Regions from separate parts of the Tardiphaga sp. 172_B4_N1_3 genome, predicted to be linked through region 1. Evidence: riboswitches for the same ligand, from Rfam matches in the RefSeq annotation. Region 1 holds a riboswitch; each other region holds the start of a gene.

What was found. A riboswitch is a leader RNA that binds a small molecule or an ion and turns the genes downstream of it on or off. The one in region 1 is predicted to bind cobalamin.
Region 2: another riboswitch for cobalamin. It lies ahead of AB7783_RS14860 (TonB-dependent receptor plug domain-containing protein); the one in region 1 lies ahead of AB7783_RS24205 (TonB-dependent receptor).
Region 3: another riboswitch for cobalamin. It lies ahead of AB7783_RS29110 (ribonucleoside-diphosphate reductase subunit alpha); the one in region 1 lies ahead of AB7783_RS24205 (TonB-dependent receptor).
Region 4: another riboswitch for cobalamin. It lies ahead of metE (5-methyltetrahydropteroyltriglutamate--homocysteine S-methyltransferase); the one in region 1 lies ahead of AB7783_RS24205 (TonB-dependent receptor).

Annotation. Positions count from the first base shown of each region.
Region 1 is NZ_CP197238.1:5,099,612-5,103,502, forward strand. It holds gene AB7783_RS24205 (TonB-dependent receptor) at 1-1,880, opposite strand, end outside; cobalamin riboswitch at 2,056-2,244, opposite strand; gene AB7783_RS24210 (alkaline phosphatase D family protein) at 2,389-3,891, shown strand, end outside.
Region 2 is NZ_CP197238.1:3,131,907-3,135,797, reverse strand. It holds gene AB7783_RS14860 (TonB-dependent receptor plug domain-containing protein) at 1-1,443, opposite strand, end outside; cobalamin riboswitch at 1,476-1,679, opposite strand; gene AB7783_RS14855 (alpha/beta fold hydrolase) at 1,726-2,514, opposite strand; gene AB7783_RS14850 (O-acetylhomoserine aminocarboxypropyltransferase) at 2,518-3,813, opposite strand.
Region 3 is NZ_CP197238.1:6,172,073-6,175,963, reverse strand. It holds gene AB7783_RS29110 (ribonucleoside-diphosphate reductase subunit alpha) at 1-2,005, opposite strand, end outside; cobalamin riboswitch at 2,125-2,339, opposite strand; gene AB7783_RS29105 (hypothetical protein) at 2,529-2,714, shown strand; gene AB7783_RS29100 (GlxA family transcriptional regulator) at 2,721-3,686, opposite strand; gene AB7783_RS29095 (HD domain-containing protein) at 3,851-3,891, shown strand, end outside.
Region 4 is NZ_CP197238.1:1,459,204-1,463,094, reverse strand. It holds gene metE (5-methyltetrahydropteroyltriglutamate--homocysteine S-methyltransferase) at 1-1,407, opposite strand, end outside; cobalamin riboswitch at 1,512-1,723, opposite strand; gene AB7783_RS06615 (peptidoglycan DD-metalloendopeptidase family protein) at 1,892-3,295, opposite strand; gene AB7783_RS06610 (protein-L-isoaspartate(D-aspartate) O-methyltransferase) at 3,403-3,891, opposite strand, start outside.

The DNA.
Region 1 (3,891 bases):
CCGCCCACGTTCTGGATGAAATCGTCATATTTCGCGCGCACGAACGCGGTGTTGGCGTCGACGCGCCAGCCATAATCGAGCGCGACGCCGATCGAGGCCTCGATGCCACGCGAAGACTGCTGGCCCACCTGCACGACCCGTGTCAGTGTCGGGTCAGTTCGGTCCGGCGTCAGCAGGTTGTTCTTGACGATCTGATAGCCCGCCAGCGTCCACTCGCCACGGCCGCCCCAGAACGACTGCTTGACGCCGATCTCCACCTGTTTGCCGGTGGCCAGATCGAATTTGGCGTTGGCGTTGCTCGCCGTGATTAGGCCGCCCACAGGATCGGCTGCGACCGAATACTGGCCGTAAAAGGCCAGATCCTTGATCGGTGTGTAGACCACACCGGCGCGCCAACTGGTCGAAGAATAGTCCCGGCTGTAGCTGTTGGCGGCATTGCGAACGTCGGTCCGCTCGACGGTCGGTTGGTCCTGGCGAACGCCGGCGATCAAGGACAGTTGCTCGGTGACCGACAACCGGTTCTCGGCGAACACCGCGTACTGGTTGGTCACGCTGGAGAAGTCCGACGTGAGCGGATCGGGACTGAAGTACAGGCCAGGATTGAAATTGATGGCGTCGACCGACGACGATCCACCATAGGGCGAGTTGGTCGAGCGCTTGAAATCTATGCGGTTGACGTCGAAACCGGCGACGAATTCGTTGGCCATCCCGAGCACATGGCCCTTGAACGTGGCGTCGAAGCGGTCGCCGATCTGTTGCTGGTCGTGGAAGATTTCCAGATAGGTGCTGCGGTCGATCAGGCCGGTGGCCGGATTGAACGCATAATTTTCGAGCTCTTTCCAGTGCCGCTTGCTGTACAGGTAGTACAACGTGTTGCGGATCGAGATGCCGTCGGCCACTTGCCACTCGGTCTTCACCTGATTCCAGCTATCCTGCCAGCGGATGGTGCTGTCGCCTACATTGTAGTTCTTGAAGCGCAGCGCCGGATCGAACTGGCCGTTGATCAACGGCGTGCCGAAATAGCGCATCGGCTGGCGATCGCCGTAGTCGGTCGAGATCGTCCAGACCACGTCTTCGGTCTGCTTGACCTGCACGGCAGCATGCAGCGCTATGTTCGAGCTGTTGCCGCGGTCGACCCAGCCGTCCGACATGTTGCCGGTGGCGGTGATGCGATAGGCGACGTCCTTGTTGATCGGACCGCCGCTGTCCACGGCGATGCGGCGTTCCATGTTGCTGTCGAGCGATATCTCGGCCTGATTGCGCGGAATCCATGATGGCATCTTCGAGATGATGTTGATCGCGCCGCCGACCGCGCCTTCGCCGAACATCACGGAGGCCGGACCGCGCAGCACCTCGATACGCTCGGTGGACCAGGTGTCGAACGGAAAGTTCACGGTGCCCGCGCCGACATAGAGCCGCGTGCCATCGAGCAGTATCTTCACCGAATCCGTGCCGGAGAAGCCGCGGGTGCTGTAGGCGACGCCGCCATTGCCCGGATCTCCGATGGCGGTGATGCCGGTGGCGTTCTGCGTCACCGCGTCGAGCACGTTCTGCTGGCCGCGTTCGGCCATGGTCTCGGCGGAGATCACCTCGACGCTGGCCGGCGTCTGCAGGCGCGTCAGGCCGAGGCGGCTGCCGGTGGATGTGGTGCCAGTGAGGTTGAGCGTCGGCGCTGCGAAGACGGGGCCTGTCGGCGTGGCAACCGGCGCGCCGGTATTGGCGGCGACATTGCGCTGCTGCCGCGAGCGCGCAGCGCGCGATGCATTGCCGTTCGTGGCGCGGCGTGCGCGTTGAGGTGTCGCTGACGGCTGAACGACAACAGGATCGAGCGTCTGGCTCGACTGTGAGGTTTGCGACCAGCTTTCGCTCGGACACAACAAGCAGGAGAGAGCAACAGAATAAAGAAAGGGAGTATGTCGCTTCAATGCAACGGGAGAAACGGAGGTCATGAACAGGACTCGCGGTTACGTGGCACGTCACCGCAAACCAAGTCGCCCCGCCGCTTTCAAACAGGCAGTGTGACTTCCACCAGGACACCCCGCCCAATGTGCTCGCGTGTGACCACGACTGGCGGCAGGTCTCCTGGCTCGCGGGTCAGTGCCTGTCGCCGCCTTCCCAGGTGAACACCCAGTGGCTCTTGGCGCAGGCTCGCCGCTTACAGTTGCGGGGGCAGCCGCGGAATCGGGGGATCCCCTCACCGCATTCCCTTTTGATCCCCGAAGGGAACCGTCGCGTTCACGTTAAGGTGAAATTTCCAAATGTGTCAATCAAGCTGCCAGCCATTCGCAACTTGCTTTGGCGGGTGTTGATATTGCGCATCACCTGTCATCGCAGCGTCAAGCGATCTGCCTAGAGCCACTGGTGCCAGAGCCAGGATCAGGAGTTCGCATGGCACTACGTTTATCCCGTCGTCGCTTCCTCGCGCACTCAGCCGCAGCAGGCGCAAGCTTCCTTGCGATGCCCTATCTCAGCCGCGCCGCCGATCGCCCGGTGGTGTCACATGGCATTCAGTCCGGCGATGTCGGGACGAACAGCGGCAAGATCTGGTCGCGCGCGGATCGGCCGGCGCAGATGATGGTGGAAGTCGCCACCACCGAATCCTTCAGCAATGCGCGCATGTTGCCGCCGATGGCGGCGCTGCCCGAAACCGATTTCACGGCGAAGCTGCTGCTCGACAATCTGCCCGCGGGACAGGACATCTTCTACCGCGTCAAATTCCGCGATCTCTCGCATACCGACATCGTTGGCGAGCCGGTCATCGGTCGCTTCCGCACCGCGCCAGCTGATCGCCGCGATGTGTCTTTCGTTTGGGGCGGCGATGTCGCAGGCCAAGGCTGGGGCATCAACGCCGAGGATGGCGGCATGGTCACCTATGCCACCATGCGCAAGCATAATCCGGATTTCCTGATCCATTCCGGCGATACGATCTACGCCGACGGCCCGATCCTGCCTGAAGCAAAATTGCCGGATGGCACGATCTGGAAGAACACCATCACGGTGCCGGAGAAGGCGAAGGTCGCCGAAACGCTCGATGAATTCCGCGCCGCGCACAAATACAATCTGCTCGACGATAATGTCCGCGCCTTCAATGCGCAGGTGCCGATCTTCGGCCAGTGGGACGATCACGAGGTCACCAACAACTGGTCTTCATCGAAGCAGTTGCCCGCGTCCTACAAGGAGCGCGACGTCACGCTGCTGGCGGCTCGCGGTGCGCGTGCCTTTCACGAGATGTATCCGATCTCGATCAATCCGAACGAGCCTGGCCGCGTCTATCGTACGCTGAATTACGGCCCGCATCTCGATGTCTTCATGCTGGACGAGCGCAGCTATCGTGGGCCCAACGGCCCGAACCTGCAGGAGAGCTATGGTCCCGATGCGTATTTCGTCGGTCCGGAGCAGATGGCCTGGCTGAAGCGCGCATTGATGGCCTCGAAGGCGACCTGGAAGGTCATCGCCTCGGATATGCCGATCGGCCTCGTCGTCTATGACAACGCCGCCGACAAAACCGGGTCTGAGGCCATCGCGCAGGGCGACGGACCAGTGCGGGGCCGCGAGCTGGAAATCGCCGATATCCTGCGCTTCATCAAATCGGCCGGTATCCGCAACACGGTCTGGCTGACCGCCGACGTGCATTACACGGCGGCGCATTACTACAATCCGGAAAAGGCGCAGTTTCAGGATTTCGAGCCGTTCTGGGAGTTCGTTTCGGGCCCGTTTCACGCCGGAACTTTCGGGCCGGCGGCGCTCGACAATACCTTCGGTCCTGAGGTCCGTTTCGTGAAGGCGCCGGGGCCCGATAAGCAGAATTTGCCCCCGTCGGCCGGCATGCAGTTCTTCGGTCACGTCAAAATCGACGGCCAAAGCGGCCAAATGACCGTTACCCTGCGGGAT
Region 2 (3,891 bases), 2.0 Mb from region 1:
GACGCCGGCGTCGTAGCCGAAGCTTTGCTCCGGGCTGAGCGTCGGCGTGCCGTTTGCCGTTGAATACAGCTGGAACAGTGTCGGTGCCTTGGCGCCGGTACCTGCGCTGGCGTGGAACTTGGTGCTGGTTTCTGTAATCGTATAGGCGGCCGTGGCACGCCATGTCTCGAAGCGCCCGACATCCACGACGTCGTCCACGCGGCCGCCCAATGTGATGTTGAGACGTTCGCCTACGGGGACCGACCACAGCGCGAAGACCGAATTGGTATCTTGGCGTTTCGCCAGCGCGGGTGTGATAGCGGCCGGTATCGGCAGGATGGCGGTCGTGTAGGTCTTTGCTGTCTCGCTCTGCGTCTTGGCGCCGTAGATCAGCGAGCCAAATGCGCCGAGCTTCAGGTTTGCCTGATATTCTGCGCCGAGGCTGTCACCATTGTAGTCGAGAATATTGGTCGTGGTGTTCTGCGGCAGCATGTTGGTGCGATAGGTTACGTCGTAGTTCGAACGCTCGGTATGCGTGTTCGACACGGTGACATTATGCGTGAGAATGCCGCCGAATGAATCCAGTGAGACGCGGCCGTAAACGGTTTGAAGCAGGCGCGTGACATTTGAAGGCGTGTCGGGAAGCTGCACCGCTTTCGACGTCGGACTGAAAGTGCCGTCATAGGCGGCTCGCGTGAAGGATGACACGAAGCCGGATTCCAGCCGGATGCCTTCGCCGGCATCGTAGCCGATCCTGGCCGATCCGCCGACGCGATCAAAGCCGTCGCGTTCGAGATTGGGGTACAGCGCTTCAAACTGAGGGATGCGATAGCCGAAGCGCGAGAAACCGTTCGAATGCTGACCGCCACCTGTGAAAGCGTAGGACCACGGACCGTTGGAGCCGGTCAGCGATCCCTGCGTCATGACAGTGCCATAGCTGCCGGCTTCGGTGCGCACGTTGACTTGCGCAGGGCCCGAGCCCTTCTTGGTAATGATATTGATCACGCCGCCCATGGCGTCTGATCCATAGAGTGCGCTCTGCGGGCCCTTCAGGACTTCGATGCGCTCCATCGCCGAAGGCGTGAACATGGCGAATTCGAAATCGCCGGACGCCGCCGTGGGATCGTTGACGCGGATGCCGTCGATCATCACCAGCGTCTGGCCAGTGTTGCCGCCGCGCAGGCGGACATTGGTGGTGCCGCCAGGGCCGCCGGTTTCGGTGATGTCGAGACCGGGCACGGTGCGCAGCGCATCGACCAGAGAGCCGGGATTGCTGGTCGCAATGGTTTCGCCTGAGACGACGCTGATCGAGCTGCCAGTGCGATTGAGTTGTTCGGGTGCTCTGTCCGCCGTCACCACGATTTCGGAGAGCTGCTCGGCACTGGACTGCGCATGCGCAGCACTGTGAGAGCAGGACAGAACAACAACGGCCGCAGTGCCTGCGGCCAAATTCCGGATAGTCATTTAACCCCTTCCGTCGACCCACCGTCGAACGAGTGTGAAACTCGTTACCGGCCGGTCTCCTGGCTCGCGGTGGTCTCCCGGTCCGCCTTCCCGAATCTGCGATGCAAATTCAGTGGCTTTGTGGACCTGGAATAGCCGCTTACAGTTGCGGGGGCAGCCGCGGCATAGGGGATATTTCCCCGCACCGCATTCCCGTTTCACCTCCTCGCGGAGGCACCGATAACGACAGACAGGAAGCACAGCGCGCAGCGCGGTGCAACAGCCATCACCGCGTTGTGGACTCTATTGCTCGTGCTGTAGCGCGGCGAGCACGTCGTCGGGACGTTCGACCATCATCATGTGGCCCGTACCCGGCAGAATCACCGTGCGGGCGTTTTTCAATGCGGCGGCCAGGGTCTTGCCGGCCTTGGCAGGAGTCATCATGTCCCGTTCGCCGAGGATGAGCGTGACCGGGATTTCAAGCTGGCCCGCAGCGGTCAGCGCATTCTGGTATGTATTGCAGGCGTTGAGATCGGCGAACAGCACGCCCGGCCTTGTGGCCTCGAGCACGCGCTGCGCACCGCTATGCATCCACAACCCCGGCGCGAGGCTGCCGCCGAGTTCGGCGCGAAAGCCGAGCCCCCAGATCGACACCATATCGATAGCGGAATGCTGATTGGCTTCGGCATCCTTCAACAGATCCGGGCCGACGGTCATCGTCCCTGCCGTGCCCATCAGGTCGAGGCGTGTGACTTTACCGGGATGCCGCGCTGCGGTCTCCAGCGCAATCAGCGAGCCCATGGAATGGCCGATCAGCCGTGCAGTCTTTGCGCCCGCAGCCTCGATCAATGCTGCTGTCCAGTCTGCGAGATCGGCGATGGTCGTGAGCGCTTCACCCTTTGAGCGACCATGGCCGGGCAGATCCGGCGCCAGCACGGCGAAGCCATGATGCGCGAACCAGCGCGTATGCAGCGCCCAGGTCGAGTGATCGAAGCCGGCGCCGTGGATCATCGCGACGACCGGGAGCGATGGATCGAAGGTGCGGCCGCCATTCGCGATATAGGTCTCGTGACCGTTGACGGTGAGTTGCATCGCTCAGCCCTTTTGCGAGATGCGCAGCGCCTGCGCGAGGTCATCGATGATGTCATCGGCGGCTTCGATGCCGATGGAGAGACGGATCAGCTCCTCGCCGATGCCGGCGGCCTTGAGCTGCTCCGCATCCATCTGCTGATGCGTGGTGCTGCCGGGATGAATGACCAGTGTCTTGGCGTCGCCGACATTGGCGAGATGGCTGGTCAGCTTCAGCGCTTCGATGAATTTGCGGCCGGCATTGCGGCCGCCCTTGATACCAAACGAGACGATGGAGCCGGCGCCGCGCGGCAGCAGGCGTTTCGCGAGTTCGTAATCCGGATGGTTCTCTAGCGACGGATGCAGCACCCAGTCGACCGCCTTGTTGGCCGTGAGCGCCGCCAGCACCGCATGCGTATTGGCCATATGGCGCTCCATGCGAATGCCCAGCGTCTCGACACCCTGTAGCAGCTGGAATGCATTGGTCGGCGAGAGACACGCGCCGAAATCGCGCAGGCCTTCGGTGCGGGCGCGCATGATGAAGGCGGCATTGCCGAACTGCTCGTCGAAGACGATGCCGTGATAGCCGGCATAGGGTTCGGTCAGCTGCGGGAATTTGCCGGATGCGTGCCAGTCGAAGCGGCCGCCATCGACGATGACGCCGCCGATAGCGATGCCGTGGCCGCCGATCCATTTGGTGGCGGAGTTCATCACGATATCGGCGCCGAGTTCGATCGGCCGCGACAGGAATGGCGTCGCGAAAGTATTGTCGATCAGCAGCGGAATCTTCGCGGCATGGGCGATGTCGGCGACGGCGGGTATGTCGAGCACTTCGAGGCCGGGATTGCCGATGGTCTCGCCGATGACCAGTTTCGTGTTCGGCTTGATCGCCGCCTTGAAGGCGTCGAGATCGCGCGGCTTGACGAAACTCGTGGTGATGCCGAAGCGCGGCAGCGTATGCGCCAGCAAGTTGATGGTGCCGCCATAGAGCGAGGACGACGCCACGATGTGATCGCCGGCATTGAGCAATGTGGCGATGGCGAGGTGCAGTGCCGCCATCCCTGATGCCGTGCACACCGCACCGACGCCGTTTTCGAGTGCGGCGAGGCGCTCTTCCAGCACCGCCGTCGTCGGATTGGAAATGCGCGTATAGATGTGGCCGGCGCGTTCGAGATTGAACAGCGCAGCAGCGTGATCCGAATCCTGAAACACATAGGACGTGGTTTGATAAATCGGCACGGCCCGCGCGCCGGTGATCGCGTCCGGATGCTGGCCGGCATGCAGACTCAGCGTTTCGAAAGCAGGCGGTTTGGGTGCTGGCATGGTGATTTCATCCCTGGACGCAATTTGCGCCATCTATGGCACGAATCGGATGCGAGTGTGAGTCGGCGATATTTCAAC
Region 3 (3,891 bases), 1.1 Mb from region 1:
TCAGACCGAGACCGACCGGACGATGCTTGAGGTTGGAACGGCGCGCTTCCGGGATGGTGTAGAAATTGATGTCGATGACATTGTCGAGCATCCGCATCGCCGTGGTCACGGTACGCTTGAGCCTGATGTGATCGAGACCATCCTTGCCGATATGATTGAGCAGGTTGACCGAGCCGAGATTGCAGACCGCGACTTCATCGTCCGACGTATTCAGCGTGATTTCCGTGCAGAGATTCGACGAGTGGATGACGCCGGCATGCTGCTGCGGCGAGCGCAGATTGCAGGGATCCTTGAAGGTGATCCAGGGGTGGCCGGTCTCGAACACCATGGTCAGCATGCGGCGCCACAGGTCAGTCGCACGCACTGTCTTGAACACGCGGATCTCGCCGCGCGCAGCTTTTTCCTCATAGGCTGCGTAGCGCTCGGCAAACGGCTTGCCATAGAGATCGTGCAGTTCCGGCGTCTCGTCCGGCGAGAACAGCGTCCATTCGCCATCAAGCTCGACGCGCTGCATGAAAAGATCCGGCACCCAGTTGGCGGTGTTCATATCGTGGGTGCGGCGGCGGTCGTCGCCGGTGTTCTTGCGGAGATCGAGGAATTCCTCGATGTCGATGTGCCAGGTCTCGAGATAGGCGCAGACTGCGCCCTTGCGCTTGCCGCCCTGGTTGACGGCGATGGCCGTATCATTGGCGACCTTCAGGAATGGCACGACGCCCTGACTCTCGCCATTGGTGCCCTTGATATGCGCGCCGAGACCGCGCACCCGAGTCCAGTCATTGCCGAGACCACCGGAATATTTCGCCAGCAGCGCATTGTCCTTCACCGACTTGAAGATGCCGTCGAGATCGTCCGCCACCGTGGTGAGGAAGCAGGACGACAGCTGCGGCCGCTGCGTACCCGAATTGAACAGCGTCGGCGTCGAGGCCATGAAGTCGAACGACGACAGCAGATTGTAGAATTCGATGGCGCGGGCTTCGCGGTCGATCTCGCGCAGCGCGAGGCCCATGGCGACGCGCATGAAGAAGGCCTGCGGCAGTTCGATGCGATTGCCCTGCACATGCAGGAAGTAGCGGTCATAGAGCGTCTGCAATCCCAGGAACTGGAACTGAAGGTCCCCTTCCGGCTTTAGCGCGGCGGCGATGCGCTTGAGATCGAAGCGCGCGAGTTCGGGATCGAGCAGCTCGGCCGCAATGCCGGTCTTGATATAGGCGCCGAAATATTCAGCGTAGCGCGTGGTCATGTCGGCCTGCGACGCGTGGGTCGGCGTGGCCCCGACAAAGGACAGGACTTCGGTACGCAGTTTGTCGAGCAGCAGGCGGGCGCTGACAAAGGTGTAATTCGGCTCCTGCTCCACCAGCGTGCGCGCGGCCATGATGCCGGCCAGTGCCAGCTCATCCAGCGTGATGCCGTCATAGAGATTGCGGCGGGTTTCCTCGAGCACCGGGGCGGCATCGACGCCGTCAAGGCCGGCGCAGGCCTCGTTGACGATCAGCGCCAGACGCGCCGAATCGAGCGGGGCGCGGGTGCCGTTGGCGAGCGTGACATGCAGCACCGGTGCGGTGGAGACGAGCGCCGGCTTCGCGGCCAGTTCTTCGGCGCGGGTGCGAGCGCGCTCCTCGCGGTACAGCACATAGGCGCGCGCCACCTTGTGGTGCTCGCTGCGCATCAGCGCCAGTTCGACCTGATCCTGGACGTCCTCGATATGGAAGGTGCGGCCTTCACCGACGCGGCGCGTCAATGCAGCCACGACTTCGCCGGTCAGTTGTTCCACCGCCTCATGGACGCGGCGCGAGGCCGCTGCCGTGTGGCCCTCGACGGCCAGAAAGGCCTTGGTCATCGCGACGGAAATCTTGCTGCCGTCGAAGGGCGACACCGTGCCGTTGCGCCGGATGATCTGCATTGAGGGTTCGCGCGCAGGCGCAGCGAGCGTTTCCGGCGACAGTTGAATCAGCGGCGCATGAGCCGCATCGCGTCCGTTGGACAAAACAGAAGAGGAAGTAGGCATCGGCAAGACCCCGTGTGATGCATCAAGCAATGGGGGCTGGGGCCGAAAGGACGCTGCAAAATACACGGCGGAGATCCGCCGGCATTGCCTGCAAGCGACCGCTGGGACACCCCGCCCATGGACGTTCTGGTGTCGCGGCAGGTCTCCTGGCTCGCAGGTCAATGTCTGTTTCAGCCTTCCCGATGCTTGCGCATCAGTGACTTCAATCGAAACAGACTCACTGCTTACAGTTGCGGGGGCAGCGCCGGAATATGACGCAAAACAGCGTCTTTACCGGCTTCCCTCTTAGCCACCAAGTCTTGCGACCAGGCGGACCGTGACATCTACATTTGGTGTGACCCGCGGTGAAGTGTCAAGCGAGCATTGGCGCCGAACGCAACAAATTCGGTAGGGCTGTTGGTTCAGTGGACAACCGCTTGCGTGGCGGAAACCGCGGGGTCGTTGGCGGTTTCTGCACGATGCGATTCGTTGCCGCCGAGCACCGCGAAGCGCAGAACATCGTGATCAACCGATGGAGGATGCGATGCGCGACCTGATGACGACCACTGAAAGGATCAACTTCAGCGCTTTCGTAGAGCGAGCCGGTGCGCTCACGGCGTTCGAGACGAGGGATCAGATCGCCCGGCGCCGCCTCGACGAGATGCTGAACGAAGCGCTGATGGACAGCTTTCCTGCGAGCGATCCGATTTCTTCGCTGCAACTCGCCTGAGCAGAATCAGACCGCGCGAAAGCTGGCCCGATACTGGCTGGGCGTCAGGCCCAGCCGTCGCACGAAGACCTGACGCATATGTTCGGCGGTGGTGAAACCGGATTCATAGGCCACGACCTTGAGCGGCAGATCGCTGCCTTCGAGGCGGTTGCGTGCCGTGTCGATCCGGGCGCCCTCGACAAAATCTGCCGGCGTCATTTTGGTCTCGAGCTTGAACACCCGCGCGAAGGTGCGCGCGCTCATGCCCGCCACATCGGCCAGTTCATCCACGCTGTGTGCGTCACGCAGATGCGCCATCACATGGGCATGGACTCGCGCGATCGGCGAGTCCGGCTCGGCCGGCGGTACCAGATAGGGACTGAATTGCGACTGGCCACCCTGGCGCTGCGCCACCACAACCAGACGCTTGGCTACGGCCAGCGCGACATCCGCGCCATGATCTTCCTGGACCAGTGCGAGACCGAGATCGATCCCTGCGGTGACGCCGGCCGACGTCACCAGCGCGCCATCGCGGCTATAGATGCGATCGAACTCCACATGCGCCTTGGGGAAACGCAACGCCAATAGCGGCGCATTCTGCCAGTGCGTCGTCACAGTCTTGTCGTCGAGCAGGCCTGCATGGCCGAGCGCGAATGCCCCGGTGCACACCGAACCGTAACGCCCCGCTTGGAGCGCCGCATTGGCCAGCCACTCTGTAAGCTGCGGGTCGGGCTCTGCCGTCGGCAGCCCAGACCCGCCGGCCACCAGAACCAGATCCCAGGGCTTGTCCGCATCACTGAACGCCAGATCGGCCGATATCCGCAAACCGTTCGATGCACGCAGCGGCGCGCAGTCTGCAGCGACAAGTGTGATGTCGTAGCCGTCGCCCGGCGCAACGAAGCCATTGGCCTCCATGAACACATCAAGCGGACCGGCTACGTCCAGCGACTGGACGCCCGGAAAGATCGCAAGAGCAACGGTCTTCATGGTGATGCTTCATTCCGACGGCGAGGAAAGGCCCAAGTCAATCTGAATAGATAGTCGTCTTGCGGCAGGAAATCACGGGCGAATGGCAGCTTTGCAGGGCGCGGCGCGATTGCGAGGACACCGCCCGCCGGCGACAACGGATGCATCACCCCCCCCGCAAGGAGCATCTCATGAGCAAAACCATCGCCGGCATCAAAGTGCCCGACAGCGC
Region 4 (3,891 bases), 3.6 Mb from region 1:
GGTCGGAAATGCCGGCAGCTTGAAGCGCCGATGCTGCTCGCTCGTGCGCGTGGCAAAATCGCTGCTGCGACGACGCATAGTCGCATCAACAGAAGCGACGCGTTTGGTGACAGCAAGATCGTGGATCTTCGACGATGCGACCCGCGCGGCTGCCGCCGCATCCGACGCAGCGAGCTTTGCGGCGACATCCGCGCGACTGCCAGCCAAGGCGGATCCGAGCGCCGCCAGTTCCTCCATTTTCTGGACTGAAAAGGCCAGCCAGCTTTTGACGTCCGGATCGAGATCAGTCTCAAGGCTGAGATCGATCGGCACATGTAGCAGCGAGCAGGACGGCGCGAGCTCAACGCGATCCCTCCCCAGGAGATCGACCATGGGCTCCAACCCATCGAGCAGACTGGACAAATCGGACCGCCAGATATTGCGGCCATCGATCACGCCCAGCGAGAGGATCATGTCCTTCCGCGCCTTCGCAGCGACTTCATCGAACTGGTCCTGCGCGCGGACCAGATCGAGATGAAGCCCGGCGACGGGAAGCGACAGGGCCAGATCGAGGTTGTCGCCCAGCTCACCAAAATACGTGTTCAGCATGATCCTGAGTTGCGGAACCGCTTCGGCAAAAGCCGCATAAGTCTTTTGCAGCGCCTGCCGGGCGGGCGCGTCGAGATCGAGCACCAGACACGGCTCATCCAGTTGCACCCATTCGGCGCCGCTGTCGGCTAATTCCCCGAGCACCTCGACATAGACGGGCAGCAATCGATCGAGCAGCGTCACCGGGTCGAATGACGCATCCGCGCTCTTGGCCAGTTTGAGATAGGTCACGGGCCCAACCAGCACAGGTCGTGTCTGATAACCCAGCGATCTCGCCTCCTCGTACTCCTTGATCGGCTTGCGCGATGCGAGACTGAAGGTCTGATCCTGCGCCAGTTCAGGCACCATGAAATGGTAGTTGGTATCAAACCATTTGGTCATCTCCTGTGCTGGTACGCCTTGCGACGTATCATGCGTATGAGAGCCGTGCGTGCAGGCCTCGTCATGCGCATCGCCTTGTGATCCACGCGCCATGGCAAAGTAGGTCGCGAAGGAAACGTCTCCTCCCTTCCAGCCATAGACCTTCGGAATGGCGCCTACCATGACGCTGGTATCGAGTACCTGATCGTAGAATGAGAAGTCGTTCGACGGCATAACCGTGATCCCGAGCGACTTCTGACGTGCCCAGTTTGCGGCACGCAGCCCGACGCCGACATCGATCAGCGCATTCTCGTCGATTGCACCGGACCAATAGCTTTCCAGCGCCATCTTGAGCTCACGCCGCGGACCGATCCGTGGCGTTCCCAACGTAGCAACAGGAAGCGAGGACGTAGATTTGGCAGAAGACTTGGAAGAAGTAGACTTTGACACAGTAGACATGGCTTAACCCCAATGATTGGGGGCAAAAGGCCAAAGTGACACGTCTGGATTCCACGACGGCAGTCGCGGAATCGCAACCGCACCACCGGGACACCCCGCCCGAGGACGTTTATGTTGTCGAGGCAGGTCTCCTGGCTTGCGGGTCAATGCTGCCGTCCGGCCTTCCCAAAACCTTTGCGGGTCTCAGTGACTTTAATGGACAGCGGCTCACCGCTTACAGTTGCGGGGGCAGCTCCGGCCTTGGCTTAACGCCTCACCGGCTTCCCTCTTAGCTTCGGGCAAACCTTCCCGAAGAACCACGACATGTCCACATATGGGCAACATCGCGCGGCAGTCAACCGAGCTTGCGCGCGCAAGCTGCCCACTCGCAGCAGCGCGTTGAAGACTCCGGAGCTGGAGTGGGCCGTAGCCCCGAGATCAAACGCATCAAGCCCGGCACGAGGCCGGGCTTGCTTAAATGCGAACTACACTTCGTGGATTGCGCTTACGCCCCGTTGAGGAACTGCAGCGGATCGACCGGCGACGAGCCCTTGCGGATCTCGAAGTGAAGCTGCGGCGAAGTAACCTCACCGGACTGGCCGGACTTGCCGATCACCTGACCGCGCTTGATGGTCTCGCCACGCTTCACCATCAGCTCACTCGCATGGGCATATGCGGTGACGTAGCCGTTGGAGTGACGAACGAGGACCAGATTGCCGTAACCCTTCAGCTCGTTGCCGGAATAGGCAACGACGCCATCTTCGGCAGCCTTGATCGGCGTGCCTTCCGGCACGGCGACGTTGATGCCGTCGTTGGACTTGCCATTGGTCTTGGCGCCGTAGCCTGTGACCACGCGGCCGCGCACCGGCCAACGGAACGTCGGCAAAGCGCCGGTTGCGTCAGCGGCTTTAGTCGGCGATTCCGGCGCGGTTTCTTCAGGCGTCGTCGTGGCACTTGCCAGGCGGGCCTTCTGTGCGGGTTCGGCAGACGCAACACGGGCCACGGCAGCGGACGTGACCGCGCCAGCCGGAGCGGCCGTCACGGCTGCGACGGGCGCAGCGAGCGGCGCGGCTACAGGAGCTGCGTTGGCCGTACGCGCACCGGGTACCGTGATCTTGGAGCCGAGCTTCAATTGGGCAGTCGGCGCCAGACCATTGGCGCGCGCGAGTTCGGCGACCGACACGTTGTTCCGACGCGAGATGCTCATCAGCGTATCGCCGCGATTGACGAAATGCGTGGTCGATGTGCCGACGGCAGGTTTGCTCGGAGCAGCAGCAACGGCCGGAGTTGCCGCGGCGCCCTGACGCGGAATGATCAGCGACTGGCCGGGCGACAGCGCGCGCGGCCCCTTGTAGCCATTGGCCTGCAGGATCGCAGCCGACGAGACGTTGTAGCGTTTCGCCAGACCATCGAGCGTATCGCTGGTGCCGACGATGATCGAGGTGCCGCCATCACGGGCAAGGCCGTTGGTCGCTGCAACCGAGCGCGGTGCCGTGGAGCCGGTGGTTTCGATCGGCGCACGTGCGGGCGGCGGCGTATACATACCGTTGCCGCCCCCGCTGACGGGAGCAGCCGATGCAACCGGACGGGCTGTCGGATAGGACTGCGGCGCCGAGATCGGCGGCGGCAAAGGCTGGGATTGATACTGCGGCTGCGGATTATAGGCCGGGCGCTGATACTGCGGCAGCTCCTGGCGCTCGACCGGCGCGCGCGGTGCTCGCTGCGGCACCGAGCCGGTGGTTTCGCCTTGCCAGCCAAAGCCACGGGACTGACCTGAGTCAAAATTTGGATTCTGAGATAGCCGTGTCTGCATGTCGGCGCTGCAGCCGGCAAAACCGATAGACATCAGCGCCAGCACCGCGACCTGCGGAGCGCGGCGCGAGTAAAGCAACTCGACAACGCTGGACATTGGTTACTCACTCATACGCAACAAACAACTGAATTGAGTAAACACCGTCTCCGTTACCAAGCCTTTAACCTTGCGACCAACACGTGACAGCCGTTCACGAACTTTTTTCAGAGTTCGCGCGCGATGCCCGGAAGTGCAGGCACGAAACGTACATCCACGAGCTCCTTTCGCTCCAATCCATCCCCGGTTTTGCGAATCCGGACCAGGGTCTGGACGCCATTATGAGGACCAACCGGCGCAAGCAGAATACCCCCCTCCTCAAGCCGATCGGTTAGCGCCACTGGCACCTCCTCCACTGCCGCGGTCACGACGATCCGGTCGAACGATCCCAAATTGGCAGCCGGATTGAGGCCATCGCCGAGCATGACCTCGATATTGTGGAGGCCGAGTGCCTCCAACCGGGTCCGGGCGGCATCTGCCAGCGTGCGGTAACGCTCGATGCTGAGCACGTCGCGGACGAGCTTTGACAGGATCGCGGCCTGGTAGCCCGATCCCGTGCCGACCTCGAGCACACGGTGACCGGCATTCAATTGTAGCTGTTCGGTCATATAGGCCACCACGAAGGGCTGGCTGATGGTCTGACCGCAGGCTATGGC